2 regions of the Nocardioides sp. NPDC047086 genome follow, and region 1 is predicted to be linked to the other one. Evidence: riboswitches for the same ligand, from Rfam matches in the RefSeq annotation. Region 1 holds a riboswitch; the other holds the start of a gene.

The links. A riboswitch is a leader RNA that binds a small molecule or an ion and turns the genes downstream of it on or off. The one in region 1 is predicted to bind S-adenosylmethionine.
Region 2: linked by a shared signal. The riboswitch ahead of thrC (threonine synthase) and the one ahead of ABZ796_RS16260 (aminotransferase class V-fold PLP-dependent enzyme) in region 1 are both predicted to bind S-adenosylmethionine.

Annotation. Positions count from the first base shown of each region.
Region 1 is NZ_JBEYUV010000021.1:53,734-63,326, reverse strand. Features, by position in the region: gene ABZ796_RS16280 (Fur family transcriptional regulator) at 1-88, shown strand, start outside; gene katG (catalase/peroxidase HPI) at 185-2,338, shown strand; gene ABZ796_RS16270 (hypothetical protein) at 2,453-2,818, opposite strand; gene ABZ796_RS16265 (transglycosylase domain-containing protein) at 2,796-4,940, shown strand; SAM riboswitch class IV at 5,015-5,128, shown strand; gene ABZ796_RS16260 (aminotransferase class V-fold PLP-dependent enzyme) at 5,172-6,491, shown strand; gene ABZ796_RS16255 (biotin/lipoate A/B protein ligase family protein) at 6,712-7,767, shown strand; gene leuS (leucine--tRNA ligase) at 8,339-9,593, shown strand, end outside.
Region 2 is NZ_JBEYUV010000002.1:38,310-47,902, reverse strand. Features, by position in the region: gene lon (endopeptidase La) at 47-2,374, shown strand; SAM riboswitch class I at 2,509-2,648, shown strand; gene thrC (threonine synthase) at 2,660-3,931, shown strand; gene ABZ796_RS02075 (SGNH/GDSL hydrolase family protein) at 4,067-4,981, shown strand; gene ABZ796_RS02070 (AMP-binding protein) at 5,035-6,633, opposite strand; gene ABZ796_RS02065 (AMP-binding protein) at 6,720-8,288, opposite strand; gene ABZ796_RS02060 (DUF6596 domain-containing protein) at 8,306-9,571, opposite strand; gene ABZ796_RS02055 (YciI family protein) at 9,568-9,593, opposite strand, start outside.

The DNA of each region.
Region 1 (9,593 bases):
GGCATCTGATGACAACGGCTTCACGATCGACGAGGCCGAGGTCATCTACTGGGGCACCTGCGCGGACTGCAGCCTGTCCCAGGGGTAGAGCCCGCGCCGGCTGAGGTTGTCATCGGCCGGCGCAACACATGTGAATCACAGCGTCTGGCAGCAGCCAGTCCGATCAGAAACGGATAGGAATCTCATGACTGAAGAGGCCGTGAGCAAGTGCCCGGTGATGAACGCAGGCCGCGTTCACCCCACCGTCGGCAATGCCAACCAGGAGTGGTGGCCGAACAAGCTCAACCTGAAGATTCTCGCCAAGGACGCCCCTGTGAGCGACCCGATGGGCGAGGACTTCGACTACGCGAAGGCTTTCGAGTCCCTGGACCTGCCTGCCGTCAAGGCGGACATCGCCGCGGTCATGACCGACTCCAAGGACTGGTGGCCGGCTGACTTCGGTAGCTACGCCGGGCTCTTCGTCCGGATGGCGTGGCACGCCTCCGGCACCTACCGCAGCCACGACGGTCGCGGTGGCGCCGGCCGTGGCCAGCAGCGTTTCGCGCCGCTCAACTCCTGGCCGGACAACGTCTCCCTCGACAAGGCCCGTCGTCTGCTGTGGCCGGTCAAGAAGAAGTACGGCAAGAACCTCTCCTGGGCCGATCTGATGGTCCTGGCGGGCAACGTGGCGATGGAGGAGGGCGGCTTCAAGACCTTCGGCTTCTCGGGCGGTCGCGCGGACGTCTGGGAGTCCGACGATGACATCTACTGGGGTCCGGAGAAGGTCTGGCTCGACGACGAGCGCTACACCGGCGACCGCGACCTGCAGGCGCCGCTGGCCGCTGTCCAGATGGGTCTGATCTACGTCAACCCGGAGGGTCCCAACGGCGAGCCCGACCCGATGAAGTCCGCGGTGGACATCAAGGAGACCTTCCGCCGGATGGGGATGAACTCCGAGGAGACCGTCGCCCTCATCGCCGGTGGCCACACCTTCGGCAAGACCCACGGTGCCCACCCCGACGATCTGGTCGGCCCCGACCCGGAGGCCGCGCCGCTGGAGAACCAGGGCCTCGGCTGGAAGAACGGCCACGGCACCGGTGTCGGCGCGGACGCACTCACCTCGGGCCTCGAGGTCACCTGGACCTACCACCCGACCCGCTGGGACAACGAGTTCTTCCACATTCTCTACGCCTACGAGTGGGAGCTGTTCGAGTCGCCGGCCGGCGCCAAGCAGTGGCGTCCGAAGAACGGCGCGGGCTCCGACATGGTCCCCGAGGCGCACGGTGAGGGCAAGCGCGAGCCGCGCATGCTCACCTCCGACCTGGCGCTGCGCGTGGACCCGGAGTTCGACGAGATCTCCCGCCGGTTCAGGGACGACCAGGAGGCCTTCTCCGACGCGTACGCCCGTGCCTGGTTCAAGCTGACCCACCGCGACATGGGTCCGAAGAGCCGCTACGTCGGCTCCGAGGTCCCGGCCGAGGACCTGCTCTGGCAGGACCCGCTCCCCGCCGAGGGCGGCGCGACCGACGAGGCCGCGATCTCCGCCGCCAAGACGGCCATCGCCGCGTCCGGTCTGAGCGTGCAGCAGCTGGTCTCGACCGCGTGGAAGGCGGCGGCCACGCACCGTACGTCCGACCACCGCGGTGGTGCCAACGGCGGTCGCATCCGTCTCGAGCCGCAGGTCTCGTGGAAGGTCAACCAGCCCGAGGAGCTCAAGCCGGTCATCGCGAAGTACGAAGAGATCGCGGCCGCGACCGGTGTCTCCTTCGCCGACGTGCTCGTTCTCGCCGGTGGCGTGGGCATCGAGCTGGCCGCCAAGGCCGCGGGCCAGGACGTCACGGTCCCGTTCTCCGCCGGCCGCGTCGACGCGACCCAGGAGCAGACCGATGTCGAGAACTTCGCCTGGCTCGAGCCGGTCGCCGACGGCTTCCGCAACTACGACTCCGGGTTCCTCAACCTCCCCACCGAGTTCCTGTTCCTCGACCGCGCGAGCCTCCTCGGCCTCTCGGCCCCCGAGGCGACGGTCCTGGTCGGCGGTCTGCGTGTGCTCGGCAACAACTGGGACGGCTCCGACCTCGGTGTCTTCACCAAGACCCCGGGCGTGCTGACGAACGACTTCTTCGTCAACCTGCTCGACTACGACCAGCAGTGGACCCCGTCCGCCGACGAGGCGACCTACACCAGCTCCAACGGCTGGACCGGTTCCCGCGTCGACCTGGTCTTCGGTGCCAACTCCGAGCTCCGTGCCCTTGCGGAGGTCTACGGTGCCGACGACGCCAAGGAGAAGTTCGTCAACGACTTCGTCAAGGCGTGGGTCAAGGTCATGGAGAACGACCGCTTCGACCTGAAGCTCCGCTGATCTTGGGGATCTGAAGGCCGTACGCCGCCGCGTACGACCGACACGGAGGCCGGCCCCTTGTGGGGTCGGCCTCCGTCGTCATACCCACCCGGGTAGGATCAACGGCCGCCGCAATCAGTTGCCTAGGTCAGGTGGAGCAATGGAACACCGGAGCGCCGAGCCTCCGAAGGGTCCGACCGGTCCGCCGCCGTCCTGGCGGCCGCCGCCTCCGCCCGCTCCGCGGATCGTGGCCGAGCCACCCCCGGCCACGCCCAGCAGGCCGCCGGGCGCGCGTCGCGCGGCGCCCAGACCGGCCTCCGCCCGGGCCTGGGTCGCCCGGGCCGAGCCTGCCAAGGTCTGGGCGGCCGAGAAGTGGGCGGCGGCCAGGAGCGCGACCTCCAGGGGTTCGACGTCCACGGGTTCGGCCTCCTGGGCTTCGACGAGCTGGCGACGCTGGGGGAAGCTGACGGCGAAGGTGGTGCTGGTCGGGTTCCTGGCCATCGCCCTGATCGGGTCGGTGACGGCGATCGTGACCTACAACCGGATCAACGTGCCGGACCCCAACGCCGCCTTCGAGGTCGAGACCTCGTTCGTCTACTACAGCAACGGCAAGACCGAGCTCGGCCGCTACCAGGAGGGCGACCAGAACCGGACCAAGCTGGACGCCGACGAGATCCCGGAGGTGGTCAAGCACGCCGTGGTGGCCGCCGAGGACCGTACGTTCTACGAGAACAGCGGCGTCGACGTGAAGGGCATCGTGCGAGCCGCGTTCTCCAACACGACCGAGGGCACCGCGGGTGGCGCGTCCACGATCACCCAGCAGTACGTCAAGAACTACTACCTCGACTCGGAGCGCTCCTACTCCCGCAAGCTGAAGGAAGCGGTCATCGCCCTGAAGCTGACCAGGCAGAAGAGCAAGGACCAGATCCTCACCGACTACCTCAACACGATCTACTTCAACCGGGGCGCCTACGGCATCGAGGCGGCCGCGAAGGCCTACTTCGCGAAGTCCACCAAGGACCTCTCGCTGCAGGAGACGGCGGCGCTCGCGGCCATCCTCAACAACCCGGCCGGCTTCGACCCCGCCAGCAGCACCTTCCGCGGCGAGGAGAAGCTGCTCGGCCGCTACCGCTACGTCCTCTCCGGCATGGTCGACCTGGGCTACCTGAAGCAGGCGGATGCCGACAAGGTGAAGGACGCGCTGCCGAAGTTCCCCGCGAAGACGGTGCCGAGCCGGCTCGGTGGCCAGCGCGGCCACGCGCTCACCATGATCAAGGCCGAGCTGCTTGCCCTGAAGGGTGCCGACGGCAAGCCGCTGTTCACCGAGGAGGACATCGACAGCGGTGGCCTGCGGATCACCGCGACGCTCTCGCCGAAGGTGATGAAGGCGTCCGCGACCGCCGCCAAGACGGTCAAGCCCAAGAACCGCAAGGCGTACGTCAAGGACGACCCGGAGCAGAAGAACGCCCTGCACGTGGCGACCGCCTCGGTCGACGTCGGGTCCGGCGCACTGCTCGGCTTCTACGGTGGCCAGGACTATCTCGACAGCCAGCACAACTGGGCCGCGACCGGTGGTCACGCCGGGTCGACGATGAAGGTCTTCGCCACCGCGGCGGCGATCGCGAAGGGCTACTCACTGGAGTCGACCTGGGCCGGTGACTCGCCGTTCACGACCTACACCGGCAAGCCGGTCGTGAACGAGGGTGAGCAAGCCGGGATCGCCGACGGGATGGACTACGGCGAGCACATCACCATGCTCAAGGCGCTGGAGCAGTCGGTGAACACGGCCTACATCGACATGACCGAGTCGATGGGTGGTCCCGAGGCGGGCCGCAAGGCGATCTACGACACCGCGGTGGCCGCGGGTGTCGCCCCGGCGAAGGCGGACCCCAAGTTCCCGGGGATCCCCAGCACCACCACCGACTTCGACCACAAGACCGACGACCGGATCGCCCTCGGCCGCGCCAACGTCAGCCCGATCAACATGGCCAACGCCTACGCCACGATCGCCGACGGCGGCTACCGCCACGACGTGCACGTGGTGAAGAAGGTCCGCGACCGCGCCGGCAACGTCCTCTACAGCTGGAACGGCCGCAAGAACGCCCGGCACGCGATCTCCGAAGATGTCGCCGCCGACGTGACGTACGCGATGCAGGGTGTGGTGCAGAGCGGCTCGGGCCAGAAGGCGCAGCGCATCGGCCGGCCGGTGGCCGGCAAGACCGGCACCGGCACCTGCACCAACGAGCAGTACGTCTGCTCGTCGTGGTTCGTCGGGTTCACCCCGCAGATCGCCACCGCCGTCCGCTACTCGCGCGGCAACGGCGAAGGGAAGCTCGACGGCGGCTGGATGCCGTCCTACTTCGGCGCCGACTATCCCACCGAGACCTGGGCGGCCATCATGGCGAAGGCGATGGAGGGCAAGGAGGTCGAGAACTTCCCGGAGCCGGTCTACGTCGACGGCCAGGATCCCGAGTCCGGTCACGAGAAGCAGCTGATCGCACCGCCACCGCCCCCGGAGGAGGACGACGGCGAGGACTGTGACCCCGTCGCGGAGTTCTTCGGCGCCTGTGACGACGGAGGCAACGGCAACGGCAACGGCAAGCCCTGGCGAGGCCGTCCGTGATCTGAGATGCGTGCCCACCGATCGAGATGACGAGTTGGTGGGCGCGCCCGGTCTCGGGCAGCATTCCGGGCGAAGGTCACGACTGCCAGCGCGAAGCCCCGGCTTGCTGGCGGGCAACCCTCCCACGCGGTGGGGTGCTCCGGGTGACGACCAGGCCCTCGCCGAGGTGGCGCGGGCAAGCGCGTGCTTCGCCGGGCAGCCCTGGGGGAGCCATGACCCGAAGGGTGCCCCATGTCCCTGCTTCCGCTCGTCGGCTCGAACACGCAGGTCCCGCTGCTGGACGGAACCACGACGACGTACGCCAACCTCGATGTCGCCGCCTCGGCGCCTGCGCTGCAAGCCGTGGCCGACCGGGTGGCCGAGGTCCTGCCCTGGTACGCCTCGGTGCACCGCGGCGCCGGCTACCTGTCCCAGGTCTCGACCGCCCTCTACGAGGAGTCGCGCGCGACCATCGGCGCCTATGTCGGCGCCCGCGAGGACGACGTCACCGTCATCGCCCGCAACACCACCGATGCGGTGAACCTGCTGGCCGGTTGCGTACCCGGTCGGGTGCTCGTCCTCGACATCGAGCACCACGCCAACCTGCTCCCGTGGCACCGGGTCGAGGCGGGCGTCACCGCGATCGCCGGCCGCGACACCCTCGCCGGCACCATCGACGCCCTCGCGAGCGAGCTGGCCCGCGGCGACTACGCCCTGGTCGCGATCACCGGTGCCTCCAACGTCACCGGCGAGGCGCTGCCGGTCGGCGAGATCGTCACCCTCGCCCATGCCCACGGCGCCCGGGTCCTCGTCGACGGCGCCCAGCTGCTCGCCCACCGCCACTTCTCGCTCGCCGCGACCGGCGCCGACTACGTCGCCTTCTCCGGCCACAAGCTCTACGCCCCCTACGGCGCCGGCGCCCTGGTCGGGCGCCGCGACTGGCTCGACGTCGGTACCCCCTACCTCGCCGGGGGAGGGGCGGTCGACGACGTGGAGGTGGGCGAGACCACGTGGCAGCCCGCCCCCGCGCGCCACGAGGGCGGCTCGCCCAACGTCATCGGCGCGGACGCCCTGGCCGCGGCCTGTACGACTCTCGGCAGCCTCTCGGCCGCCGAGCTGGACCGCCACGAGGCGTCACTGAGGGGGCGCCTCGTGGCCGGCCTGTCCGCGCTGGAGGGTGTCGACGTCGTGAGGCTCTGGCCCGACTCCGACGAGCCCGTCGGGGTGGTCACGTTCACCGTCGACGGCATCGAGCCCGGCCGGGTCGCGGCCTACCTCTCCGCCGAGCACGGCCTGGGCGTACGCGACGGCCGGTTCTGTGCCCAGCCGCTCCTCAAGCGCCTCGGGCTCACCGGCGGCGCCGTCCGCGCGAGCATCGGCATCGGCACCTCGTTCGCCGACGTGGACCGGCTGGTCGCCGGCGTACGTTCCCTCCTCGCCGATGACGTCCGCGGCGACTACGTCCTCGTCGACGGAGCCTGGACCCTCGCCGATGACCCCCGCCCCCTCGTCGGCCCGGCCGGCCTGACCCGCCTGGCCGACACCGCCGGCTCCTGCGGCGCCGCCGTCTGACCCCCTCCTGCCGAAGCGTCAGCTACGTCGGCCGCTGGTCGAGCCGCGAGGCCGCCTGCGGCCGAGCGTGTCGAGACCAACACAGTCCCCTCCGCGCTCGATTCGACTGTGTTGGTCTCGACACGCCTCCGCCTAGCGGCTCCGGCGGCTCGACCAGCGGCAGGCGGGTGACGCCTCGACGAGGGAGGATGAATCGGGGCGCCCGCGGTGTTGAGGAACTGTGAGCGAACGAGTGCATGGCGAGCGGAAGGTACGCGGCGGCAAGCTGGTCGTCGTCGACGTGACGGTCTCCGCTGACACGATCATCGACGTCGTCCTCTCGGGGGACTTCTTCCTGGAACCCGACGAGGCGCTGGGGTGGCTGACCACGGCGCTGGAGGGACAGTCCGTCGAGGTGTCCCTCGACCAGCTGACCGCGGAGCTGGACGCCGCGGCCCGTGATGCCGAGCTGGTCGGCTTCGGCACCCGTGACATCGCCCTGACGGTGCTGCGGGCGCTGGGCCGGGCCACGACCTGGGACGATCTCGACCTCGAGATCGTCGAGACCGGCCCGCTGTCGCCGACGATGCAGATGGCCCTCGACGAGGTCATCGTCCGCCAGGTGGCCGAGGGCCGCCGCGCCCCCAACCTGAGGTTCTGGGACTGGGCGAGCAGCGCGGTCGTGATCGGCAGCTACCAGTCGCTCTCCAACGAGGTCGACGAGGCCGCCGCCGAGCGTCACGGCATCGAGGTCGTACGCCGCATCTCAGGCGGCGGTGCGATGTTCATCGAGCCCGGCAACACGATCACCTACAGCCTCGCTGTGCCCGACACGCTCGTGGCTGGCATGTCCTTCCAGGAGTCCTACGCCTTCCTCGACGAGTGGGTGCTGCGCGGCCTGCGCAGCGTCGGCATCGAGGCCGCCTACGCCGGTCTGAACGACATCGCCTCCCCGGTCGGCAAGATCGCCGGCGCCGCCCAGAAGCGGATCCCCGGTGGCGTCCTGCACCACGTCACGATGGCCTACGACATCGACGCCGACAAGATGCTCGAGGTGCTCCGGATCGGCCGGGAGAAGATGTCCGACAAGGGCACCAGGAGCGCTGCCAAGCGCGTCGACCCGATCCGTTCCCAGACCGGGCTGAGCCGCGACAAGGTCATCGAGGCACTGCTGGCCGAGTTCGAGCAGAGCTTCGGGGCGGCGTACGTCGGCCTCGATCAGGCCACGATCGACGAGGCCGCGGCGCTGGTCGAGAGCAAGCACGGCACGCGGGAATGGGTTGCTCGCGTGCCGTAGGCGTGGGGCTCGCTACACGTACGCGACCGGATCTCGACGCGCGCATCGCGCCTTCGCAAGCTCGGGCGCGGCGCTTGATCTCCAATACGTTTTGAGGCCCGGCGACTTGGTCGCCGGGCCTCAAAGATTTGGACTCCGCTGCTCGGAGCGTTCCTTGGATGAGATGGGGGGGTCCTCATTCACGACCGACATCACGAGCAGCGGAGCGCCGCCAGTTTGGCACGCTCAGATGCGCCGTCGCAATAGGTGAAGGCCCCTCCGGACCTATTTTCTGTCGGTCGATCTGCAGGGCGGAACTCATGGGGTATCGAAAGTGCCTTTCTAGAGGACTTCGACCCTGTCACCGGCACCGGGCGCGGGAGTATGGCAGGACTGCGAATGACGATGGTGGCGGTGGTCGGCTACCCTGAACACATGCAGATGTCTGTCCTGCTTCTTAGGCAGCCGCGCTGACCCTGAGGGACACACCCCGGTCACGCGGCTACCCCTCCATGTGAGGGGCCGTTCTCATTTCTAGGGATCGTTCCAGAAGCAGTCTTGACGCACGACACTCGACAAGGACGAAAGACCAATGACGCAGGACCAGGCTGAGCAGGCGACGTACGACGTCACCGAGCTGCAGGACAAGTGGCGCCCCATCTGGGAGAAGCTGGAGCCGTTCAAGGCGGGCCAGCGAGAGGGGGCCGAGAAGCGCTACGCGCTCACGATGTTCCCCTACCCCTCCGGCGACCTGCACATGGGCCACGCCGAGGTGACCGCGCTGCACGACGTACTGGCCCGCTACTGGTGGCTGAAGGGCTTCGACGTCCTGAACCCGATCGGCTGGGACTCCTTCGGCCTGCCTGCCGAGAACGCCGCGATCAAGCGCAACGAGAACCCCGCCGGCTGGACCTACGCCAACATCGAGACCCAGGCGGAGTCCTTCAAGCGCTACGGCATCTCCTTCGACTGGTCGCGCCGGCTGCACACCTCCGACCCGGAGTACTACCACTGGACCCAGTGGCTGTTCATCAAGCTGTACGAGGCGGGGCTGGCCTACCGCAAGAAGAGCCCGGTCAACTGGTGCCCGAACGACCAGACCGTTCTGGCGAACGAACAGGTCGTCAACGGTCAGTGCGAGCGCTGCGGGGCCACGGTCACCAAGCGCGACCTGAACCAGTGGTACTTCAAGATCACCGACTACGCCCAGCGCCTGCTGGACGACATGAACCAGATCAAGTGGCCCGAAGAGGTCCTGGCCATGCAGCGCAACTGGATCGGCCGGTCCGAGGGTGCGCACGTCGACTTCGACATCACCTTGGCCGATGGCGGCTCCAAGAAGGTCACCGTGTTCACCACGCGACCCGACACGCTGTACGGCGCCACCTTCATGGTCGTCGCGGCCGATGCAGCCCTGGCCTCGGAGATCGTTGCCCCTGAGCAGAAGCAGGCTCTGGAGGATTACGTCATCGAGGTCCGCAAGTCCTCCGAGATCGACCGCATGTCGACCGACCGTCCGAAGACAGGTGTTGATCTGGGAGTCACTGCGGTCAACCCGGTCAATGGTGAGCAGATCCCGGTGTGGGCGTCGGACTACGTGCTGGCGGAGTACGGCACCGGCGCGATCATGGCGGTGCCCGCGCATGACCAGCGCGACCTGGACTTCGCGAAGAAGTTCGCACTGCCGGTCCGCCGTGTTGTCGACGTTCCTGACACTGACAATCCGGAGGAGACCTACGTCGCAACCGCAGGTGACGGTGCGTACGTGAACTCTCCCGAGTTGGAGGGCGTCGCCGACAAGGCGAGCGGGATCCACAAGATCATCGAGAAGCTGGAGGCCGAGGGCC
Region 2 (9,593 bases), on a different contig from region 1:
CCGGAAGTTGAGCCGGTATCACTCAACTCTTCTAGGAGGGTCCGCAATGGACAAGCTTCCTGTGCTGTTCGTCTCGGATGCCGTGGTCCTGCCGGGGATGGTCGTGCCCATCGAGCTCGACGAGGCCGCGCAGGCTGCGATCGACGCCGCCAGGGCAGGCTCGGACAGCCGCCTGCTGGTCGCGCCGCGGCTGGGGGACCGGTATGCGACGTACGGTGCCGTCGCCACGATCGAGCGCGTAGGCCGGTTCCGGGGCGGTGAGCCCGCGGCGGTGCTGAGGGCCGTCGGCCGGGCCAAGATCGGCTCCGGCGTGACCGGACCCGGTGCCGCGCTGTGGGTCGAGGTCGAGCCCGCCACCGAGACGACGACGGAGCACGCGAAGGAGCTGGCCGAGGAGTACAAGCGGCTGGTCGTCGCGGTGCTCCAGCGTCGCGAGGCGTGGCCGGTCATCGACCAGGTCAACCGGCTCACCGAGCCGTCCGAGATCGCCGACACCGCCGGCTACGCGCCGTACCTCGACGACGATGCCAAGCGCGAGCTGCTGGAGACGCCGGACGTCACCGAGCGTCTCGAGAAGGTGATCGCCTGGGCGAAGGACTACATCGCCGAGTCCGAGGTCAGCGACAAGATCGCGGAGGACGTACGCGAGGGCATGGAGAAGACGCAGCGGGAGTTCCTGCTGCGCCAGCAGCTCGCCGCGATCCGCAAGGAGCTCGGCGAGGGCGAGCCCGAGGGCTCCGACGACTACCGGGCCCGCGTCGAGGCCGCCGACCTGCCCGAGGCCGTACGCGAGGCCGCGCTGCGCGAGGTCGACAAGCTCGAGCGTGGTTCCGAGCAGAACCCCGAGACCGCCTGGATCCGCACCTGGCTGGACACGGTGCTGGAGCTGCCCTGGGGTGTGACGACGGAGGACTCCACCGACGTGACCGCTGCCCGTGAGGTGCTCGACGCCGACCACCACGGCCTCGAGGAGGTCAAGGACCGGATCGTCGAGTACCTGGCGGTGCGGACCCGACGCGCCGAGCGCGGGCTGCAGGTCATCGGTGGCCGTGGCTCCGGCGCCGTGGTGCTGCTCGCCGGCCCGCCAGGAGTCGGCAAGACCTCGCTGGGTGAGTCGGTCGCGCGCTCGCTCGGACGGAAGTTCGTCCGGGTCGCGCTGGGTGGCGTCCGCGACGAGGCCGAGATCCGCGGTCACCGGCGCACCTATGTCGGTGCGCTTCCGGGCCGGATCGTGCGGGCCATCAAGGAGGCCGGCTCGATGAACCCGGTCGTGCTCCTCGACGAGGTCGACAAGGTCGGCAGCGACTACCGGGGTGACCCGGCGGCGGCTCTGCTGGAGGTGCTCGACCCGGCGCAGAACCACACCTTCCGCGACCACTACCTCGAGCTCGACCTGGACCTCTCCGACGTGCTCTTCATCGCGACGGCCAACGTCGTGGAGCAGATCCCGAGCGCGCTGCTGGACCGGATGGAGCTCGTCACCATCGACGGCTACACCGAGGACGACAAGGTCGCCATCGCTCGCGACTTCCTGCTGCCCCGGCAGCTCGAGCGCGCCGCGGTGACCGCCGAGGAGGCCACGGTCTCCGACGACGCCCTGCGCGAGCTGGCCGCGAACTACACCCGCGAGGCGGGCGTACGCCAGCTCGAGCGGCTGCTCGCCAAGGCGCTGCGCAAGGTGGCGACGAAGCTCGCCACCGGGGCGGAGCACGTCGAGATCGGCCTGGACAACCTCAAGGACCTGGTCGGACGGCCGCGGTTCACGCCGGAGTCGGCGGAGCGTACGTCTGTCCCGGGGGTCGCCACCGGACTGGCGGTCACCGGGCTCGGCGGGGACGTGCTCTTCATCGAGGCCTCCTCGGCCGAGGGGCAGACGGGGCTCAACATCACCGGCCAGCTCGGTGAGGTGATGAAGGAGTCCGCCCAGATCGCGCTCTCCTTCGTCCGTTCGCACGCCGCCGAGCTGGGTGTCGACCCGGCGGTGCTCGACCGCTCGCTCCACGTCCACGTGCCTGCGGGTGCGGTCCCGAAGGACGGGCCCAGCGCCGGCATCACGATGGTCACCGCGCTCACCTCTCTTGCGACCGGTCGTCCGGTCCGCAGCGAGGTCGGCATGACCGGTGAGGTCTCGCTCTCCGGCCGGGTGCTGCCCATCGGGGGCCTCAAGCAGAAGCTGCTCGCCGCCCAGCGAGCCGGCCTGACCGAGGTCTTCGTGCCCCAGCGCAACGAGCCCGACCTGGACGAGGTCCCCGACGAGGTGAAGCAGGCGCTGAAGATCAACCTGGTCAGCGACGTACGCGATGTCGTACGCGGTGCGCTCGCCGACGCCGGATCCGCCACTGGCGGCGAGGCCGAGTCGGTCCGCGCCGCCTGAGTGCGGTTGTCCCCTGGAGGGGCGGCACGGTGTCACACCGTGCCGCCCTTCTCGTTGTCCGGATGGCGGACACTTGGTCCGCGGAGTGGAACCCGGGTGTGATCGGCGGAGGTTGCCTGCCGTACGATCGGTATTGCTCATCGAGAGGGACTGAGGGAACGGCCCAGTGAAGTCCCGGCAACCGACCACGAGCCTCCTCCCGACCACGGGTAGGGCGTGGGACAAGGTGCTAATTCCGGCCCGGCGCGAGAGACGTGATCGGGGAAGATGAGGAGGAGGTTTCTCATGAGCGCTGCGACCACGGAGACGAAGGGCCTGCGCGAGGGCGCTTTCGGCAACGCCTCGGCGCTGTCGTGCCGGGAGTGTGGCCACCAGATCGAGCTCGGACCGCATTACGCCTGTCCGGAGTGTTTCGGGCCACTGGAGGTGGCGTATGACTTCCCGGCCGTGACCCGCGAGGAGATCGAGGCCGGACCCCGCAACATCTGGCGCTACAAGGCGCTGCTGCCGGTGCCCGACGACATCGAGCAGAGCCCCAACACCGAGCCCGGCTTCACCCGGCTCCTGGACGCGAAGAACCTCGCGCGCGAGCTCGGCATCGAGAAGCTCTGGGTGAAGGACGACTCGACCAACCCGACAAACTCGTTCAAGGACCGTGTGGTCGCCTGCGCGCTGAGCGCGGCCCGTGAGCTGGACGCCAAGGTCTTCGCCTGCCCGAGCACCGGCAACCTGGCCAACGCGGTCGCCGCGGCCGGCGCCCGCGCCGGGATCCCCACCGCTGTGTTCATCCCCAGCAACCTCGAGCAGCCCAAGCAGGTCAACTCCGCGGTCTTCACCGACAACCTGATCGCCGTCGACGGCAACTACGACGACGTCAACAAGCTGGCCCAGGAGATCGCCGCGGAGGAGGACGGCTGGGCGTTCGTGAACGTCAACGTACGTCCCTTCTACGCGGAGGGCTCCAAGACGCTCGGCTTCGAGATCGCCGAGCAGCTCGGCTGGCGCCTGCCCGACCAGATCGTCATCCCGGTGGCCTCCGGCTCCCAGCTGACCAAGGTCGACAAGGCCTTCAAGGAGCTCATCAAGCTCGGTCTGGTCGAGGAGAAGCCCTACCGGATCTTCGGCGCCCAGGCCACCGGCTGCAACCCGGTCGCGACCGCCTTCAAGGCCGGCGTCGACGCCATCCGCCCGGTCAAGCCCGACACGATCGCCAAGTCGCTGGCCATCGGCAACCCGGCCGACGGCATCTACGTCCTCGACGCCACCCGCTCCACCGGTGGCGCCGTCGAGGAGGTCACCGACGACGAGATCCGCTCGGCGATCGTGCTCCTGGCCCGCACCGAGGGCATCTTCACCGAGACCGCCGGCGGCACCACCCTCGCGGTCACCAAGAAGCTCGTCGAGACCGGCGCCCTCGACCCGAGCCTGGAGACGGTCATCATCAACACCGGCCACGGCCTCAAGACGCTCGACGCGATCAGCGGTATCGTCGGCCCTCGCGCCACCATCGCCCCCAACTACGACGCCTTCGAGGAGGCCGGGCTCTCGCAGGCGTAGGGCTGCGGATGTTCGTCTAGGTATGTAGCCGAGCCGTCACTTCCCACGCGGAACTCCGCGAGGGAAGTGACGGTTTCTCTGCATACCTAGACGAACCAACCGCCCGTTCACCCTCGTGCGCTACAGATAAGAGACGTGAGCAGCGCGAAGACGAGTGAAGAGGCCAGGTGGCTCGGCATGGTCGCCGCGACCGCCGGAGTCGCCGGTGCGATCGGCGTGGTGGGGGCGGCGGCCGGTGCCGGGTTCGTGACGTTGCTGAAGAGACAGGCGGCGCACGCGCGCGATGTGATCGGCAAACCCCTCGGCGAGGAGGCGATCTACGCCGACAAGGTCTACAAGAAGACCTACGGAGGTACGCCGGTCGAGCTCCTCGTCCTCGGCGACTCGATCGCCGCGGGGCTGGGCGCGGAGACCCGGGGCGGCACCCTCGGCGCACGGCTGGCCAAGGGCACGGCGAAGACCCTGCTGCGGCCGGTGCGGCTGCGTACGGCTGCCGTGGTCGGGGCCGAGACGTCCATGCTCCCCGCGCAGCTCGAGTCGCTGCCGAAGGGCTACCGACCCGACGTGGCGGTGGTCGTCGTCGGCGGCAACGACGTCACCCACCGGGTGCCGCAGAAGGACTCCACCCGGGTGCTGGGGGAGGTCATCGACGCGCTGCGTGAGCGTGGTGCCGAGGTCGTCGTCGGCACCTGCCCGGACGTCGGGGCGGTGCGGCCCCTGCCGCAGCCGCTGCGCTCGCTCGGCCGCCGGATCGCCAAGCAGCTGGCCGACGGTCAGCGGGAGATCGCTCTCGCCCGGGGTGCCCACGTCGTCTCGCTCTCCGACGTCGTCGGCCCGTTCTTCATCACCAACCCCGACGAGATGTTCGCCATCGACCACTTCCACCCGAGCGCGATGGGCTACAAGCGCACCGCCAAGGCCATGCTGCCCTCCGTCCTCGCCGCACTCGGGCAGGTCCAGCAGGTCCCGTTCGGTCACCACCTGCCCGAGCTCCCGCCCGAGGCGAGCGAGCCGACGGGCGCCGAGGACCCGGCCGGCAGCGAGCCCTGACGCCGACCCGGCGCGTCTGTCCCGTACAGCTGGGACAGTTGCGCCGACTCGGGCTACTTGTCGTCCGCCTCGTCCGGGACCTTGCCGCCGGTGCTGAGCAGGTCGGCGGTGAGGCCGGTGGCGGCTCGGTAGTCGACGGTCCCCGCAGGCGTACGCGGCACGGACTCGACCAGCAGGACGAGCTTGGGCTCGTGCGACTCCCCGAGCCGGTCACGGGCATGCTTGCGCAGGTCGGCGGCGGTCGTCTCGGTCGAGGGGGTCAGCTGCACGAGCGCCGCGACCTGCTGGCCCCAGCGCGGGTGGGGCATGCCGAAGACGGCGGCGTCGACGACGTCCTCGTGGCTGAGGAGCACGCCCTCGATGGTCTCGGGGTGGATCTCGAGGTCACCGGTCCGTACGAGGGTCGCGGCCCTGCCGAGCAGCGTGATCGAGCCGTCCTGCTCGCGACGGGCGAGGTCGCCGGGGAAGGTCCAGCGCCGGTTGTCGATCAGCTTGATCGCGGTGGCAGAGCGGGCGTTGTCGTTGTAGTAGCCGAGAGCCGCGGGGCCGGAGCGGGCCAGCAGGCCCTCGACCCCGGGGGCCGCCGGGGTGAGGTCGGGGGTGAAGACCTCGACCTCCGGGCCCACCATGAACCGCGCCTCGCCGGGCACCAGCGGGGAGCCGTCGTCGGCGCGGGAGCCGGTGACGCCGGTCTCCAGGGTGCCGTAGGAGTCGACGATGACCCGGCGGGCGAACGCGTTGCGAAGAACGGAGAGGACGCCGTCGGAGAGCGGCGCCGCGGTGTTGGAGACCCCGGCGAGCGAGCGCAGGGGCCAGCGCTTCTTGCCGGTCAGCCGCGCGTTGGCCACCGGCCGCGCCTGGGCGTCGCCGAGGAGCGTGATCGCGGTGGCGCCGGCCTGCTCGGCGAGGTCCAGGAAGGCCTCGGCGGAGAAGGTGGGCGAGGTGTCGAGCACCGCGGTGCCGCCGGCGACCAGTGCCCGCAGGAGCAGCAGCTGGCTCTGTCCGTGCAGCAGCGGCCCGCCGGCGAGCAGGACGACGCCCGAGTCGCGGGCGGCCGCCTCGGCGGCGAGCCCCTCGACCGAGGGGATCGGCGCGTTGCGGCGGACCGTGTTGAGCGCGGCCCAGATCAGGTCCTCCTGGCGCCAGACCGCACCCTTCGGGGTGCCCGTGGTGCCGGTGGTGAAGATGATGTGCCAGTCGCCGGGCGTACGTCCGACCGTCGGCCGCTCCTTGGACGCCGCGGCGACCTTGGCGTCGTAGTCGGGGCCGAGGACCACCCGGTGATCCAGCGACAGCGAGAGCTCGTCGAGGTCATCGGTGAACTCGGGGGAGACGATGGCCGCGACGCAGTCGGTGGCGGCGTACGTCCGGGCGAGCTCGTCGCGTCGGTAGGCGTGGTTGATGTTGACCGGGATCGTGCGGGCCTTGAGACACCCGTAGAGGGCGTCGACCCACTCGATCCGGTTGGTCGCGTGGACGGCGACCTGGGCACCCGGCTCGAGGCCGACGCTGAGCAGATGGTTGGCCAGGCGCGTGGCGCGCTCGTCGATCTCGGCGTACGAGTAGGTGCGGTCGGTGGTGACGACTGCCGTGCGATCAGGGATCGCATCGGCCATCGCTTCCAGGATGTCGGGCAGTGTGAGGGGGATCACGGCGGACACAGGACGTCTGCGCCTTCCTTGGTAGGGCCGGGGGTAGGGCCGTACGGCACCGAACCGTACGTCGGATCACCCGGTCGTCACCTACGCGCCTCGAGCAGCTCGGCAGCGACCGTAGCGCTCGCACGATAGTCCACCTTGCTCACGGGCGTGCGGGGGACTCGCTCCACGAGCAGGATGTCCTTGGGCACCTTGTAGGCCGAGATCAGGCTGCGGCAGTGCTCGCGCAGCGCCTCGGCCGAGGTCGTGGCGCCCTCGCGGAGCTGTACGAGAGCGGTGACCTGCTGGCCCCAGCGCTCGTGCGGGGTGCCGATGACCGCGGTGTCGAAGACGTCGGCGTGACGTAGCAGGACCGACTCGACCTCCTCGGGGAAGACCTTCTCGCCGCCGGTGTTGATGCAGCCCGAGCCCCGGCCCAGGACGGTGATCGAGCCGTCCTCCTCGCGCCGCGCGAAGTCGCCGGGGATCGACCAGCGCTGCCCGTCGATCTCCTTGAACGTCGCGGCGGTCTTGACCGGGTCGTTGTAGTAGCCCTGCGGGATCGACCCGGTGCGCGCGAGCATCCCGGTCTCACCCGGCGCGCACGGCTTCAGGTCGGCGTCGAAGACCTGGACGTCCATCCCGACCTGGAACTTCGGCGCGGCCTGCGGGCCCTCGTTGCCCTCGTCGACCTGCATGCCGGTCGCCCCGGACTCCGAGGCGCCGTAGGAGTCCAGGATGTAGCGGCCCGGGAGGGCCTCCCGGAGCTGCGTGCGAACCCCTGCGGAGAGCGGCGCGGCGCCGTTCGAGACCGCGAACAGCGCGCTCAGGTCCCAGCGCTCCGGCTCGCGCAGGATCGCCTCGGCGACCGGGCGGCCCATCGCGTCACCCAGGAAGGTGAGCGAGTTGACCCCGGCGGCCTGGACCAGGTCGAGGATCGTCTCGGCCGACCAGGCCGGTTCGGTGTAGAGCGCGACCGTGCAGCCGGCGACATGGCCGTTGCCCATGATCCACTGGCTTCCGCCGTGCATCATCGGACCGCAGGCCAGCAGCACCATCGGTGTCTCCTGCGCCGCGGCCTCCTCGGCGAGCTGCTCGACGGTGTCGAACGGCGCTCCGAAGCGGCTGGCGTTCAGCGCGGCCCGGATGATGTCCTCCTGGCGCCACTCGACGCCCTTCGGCATCCCGGTGGTGCCGCCGGTGTAGATGACGTAGCGGTCGTCGGGGCTGCGCTCGATGTCGGGGCGCTCCTTGGAGGCGGCGGCGACAGCGGCGTCGTACTCCTCGCCCAGCACCAGCGTCGGGATGCCCAGGCCGAGCGCGCCGACCGCCTCGACGTGCTCCGGTCCGATGATCGCCGCGACCGCGTCGGAGTTGCGATAGAGGTGGTCGAGCTCGTCGTGGAGGTACTTGTGGTTGATGTTGATCGGCACTGCCCGCGCCTTCATGCACCCGTAGAAGGCGTCGACCCACTCGATCCGGTTGCGGGAGTGGATGGCGACGTGGTCGCCCGGTTGGATGCCCTGCCCGAGGAGGTGGTTGGCCAGCCTGGTCGCGCGCTCGTCGACCTCGGCGAAGCTGTAGGCGTGTTCCATCGTGAACACGGCGATGCGGTCGGGGATGGCGTCGGCCATCGCCTCGATGATGTCAGGAAGGGTGATCGGGGTCACAGGACCGAGTGTGGCAACTAGAACGTGTTCTCGTCTAGCGAATGGGGTGCAAACCCTGCCAGCGCATCGCGTCGCCGGGCGAGGTCGGCCCGTTCCGGCCCGTGCGCGCAGAGCGCGAGGGCCTCGGCGTAAGCCTCGATCGCCTCGTCGCGCCGCCCCGACCGTTCCAGCAGCTGCGCACGTACGGCGGGCAGCCGGTGTCCCGGGAGCGCGACCGACTCCAGCGCCCGGAGCCCGGCGTCGGCCCCGGAGGCTTCGGCCACCGCGACGGCCCGGTTGAGACGTACGACCGGGGTGTCCTGGAGCGCGAGCAGCTCGTCGTAGCGCTCGACGATGCGGTCCCACGCGGTCGCCTCGGAGGTGGGTGCGACAGCGTGCTCCGCGGCGATCAGGGCCTGGAGCAGAGAGGGCGCCGGTGCGGCGTGGGCGAGCGGGGTGAGGATCGCCAGCGCCTCGGTGATCTCCTCGAGGCTCCAGGCGCTGCGGTCCTGGTCGGGGAGCAGGACGAGGCCGCCGTCCGGCCCGATCCGGGCCGCCCGGCGGGAGTGCTGCAGGAGCATCAGGGCGAGGAGGGCGTCGATCTCCGCGTCCGGCTCGGGGAGGGCCGACCGCAGCACGCGGACCAGCCGGATCGCCTCGCCCGCCAGATCGCTGCGTACGACGTCGGGACCGGTGCCGGGGGCGTAGCCCGCCGTGAACGCGAGGTAGGCGACCTCGGCGACGATGCCGACCCGTTCCCGCAGGTCGGCGAGGTCCGAGGGCACGTCGAAGGAGGCGCCCGCGAGCCGCTTGCGTGCCCGGGTCAGCCGCGCCGCCATCGTCGCCTTCGACTGGAGGAACAGCCGCCCGATGTCCTCGGTGGAGACGCCGAGGACCAGGCGAAGGGTGAGGGCCGCGGCCGCCTCCCGTGACAGCGTCGGGTGGGCGCAGAGCAGCACCAGCCGCAGCCGCTCGTCGGCGACCGTCTCGCCCCCGGCCCCGGCCGGCACCGTGGCCATGACCTGCTGCGCCTCCTGGGTGAGCCCGGCATCGACCACGAGCAGCGGCATCTTGCGGGCCAGCACCTCCTCCGAGCGCATCCGGTCGACGATCCGCCGGCGCGCGGTCGTCAGCAGCCAGGCCGGCCCGTTGGCAGGCTCGCCGTCGACCGTCCAGCGCCGGGCGGCCGCCTCGAAGGCGTCGGCCAGCCCGTCCTCGGCCAGGTCGAGGCGGCGGAACTGCGCGACGAGCAGGGCAAGCAGGCGGCCCCACTCCTCGCGCAGCAGCGCCTCGGCGTACGTCACCTGATCTGCACGCCCTGGGTGG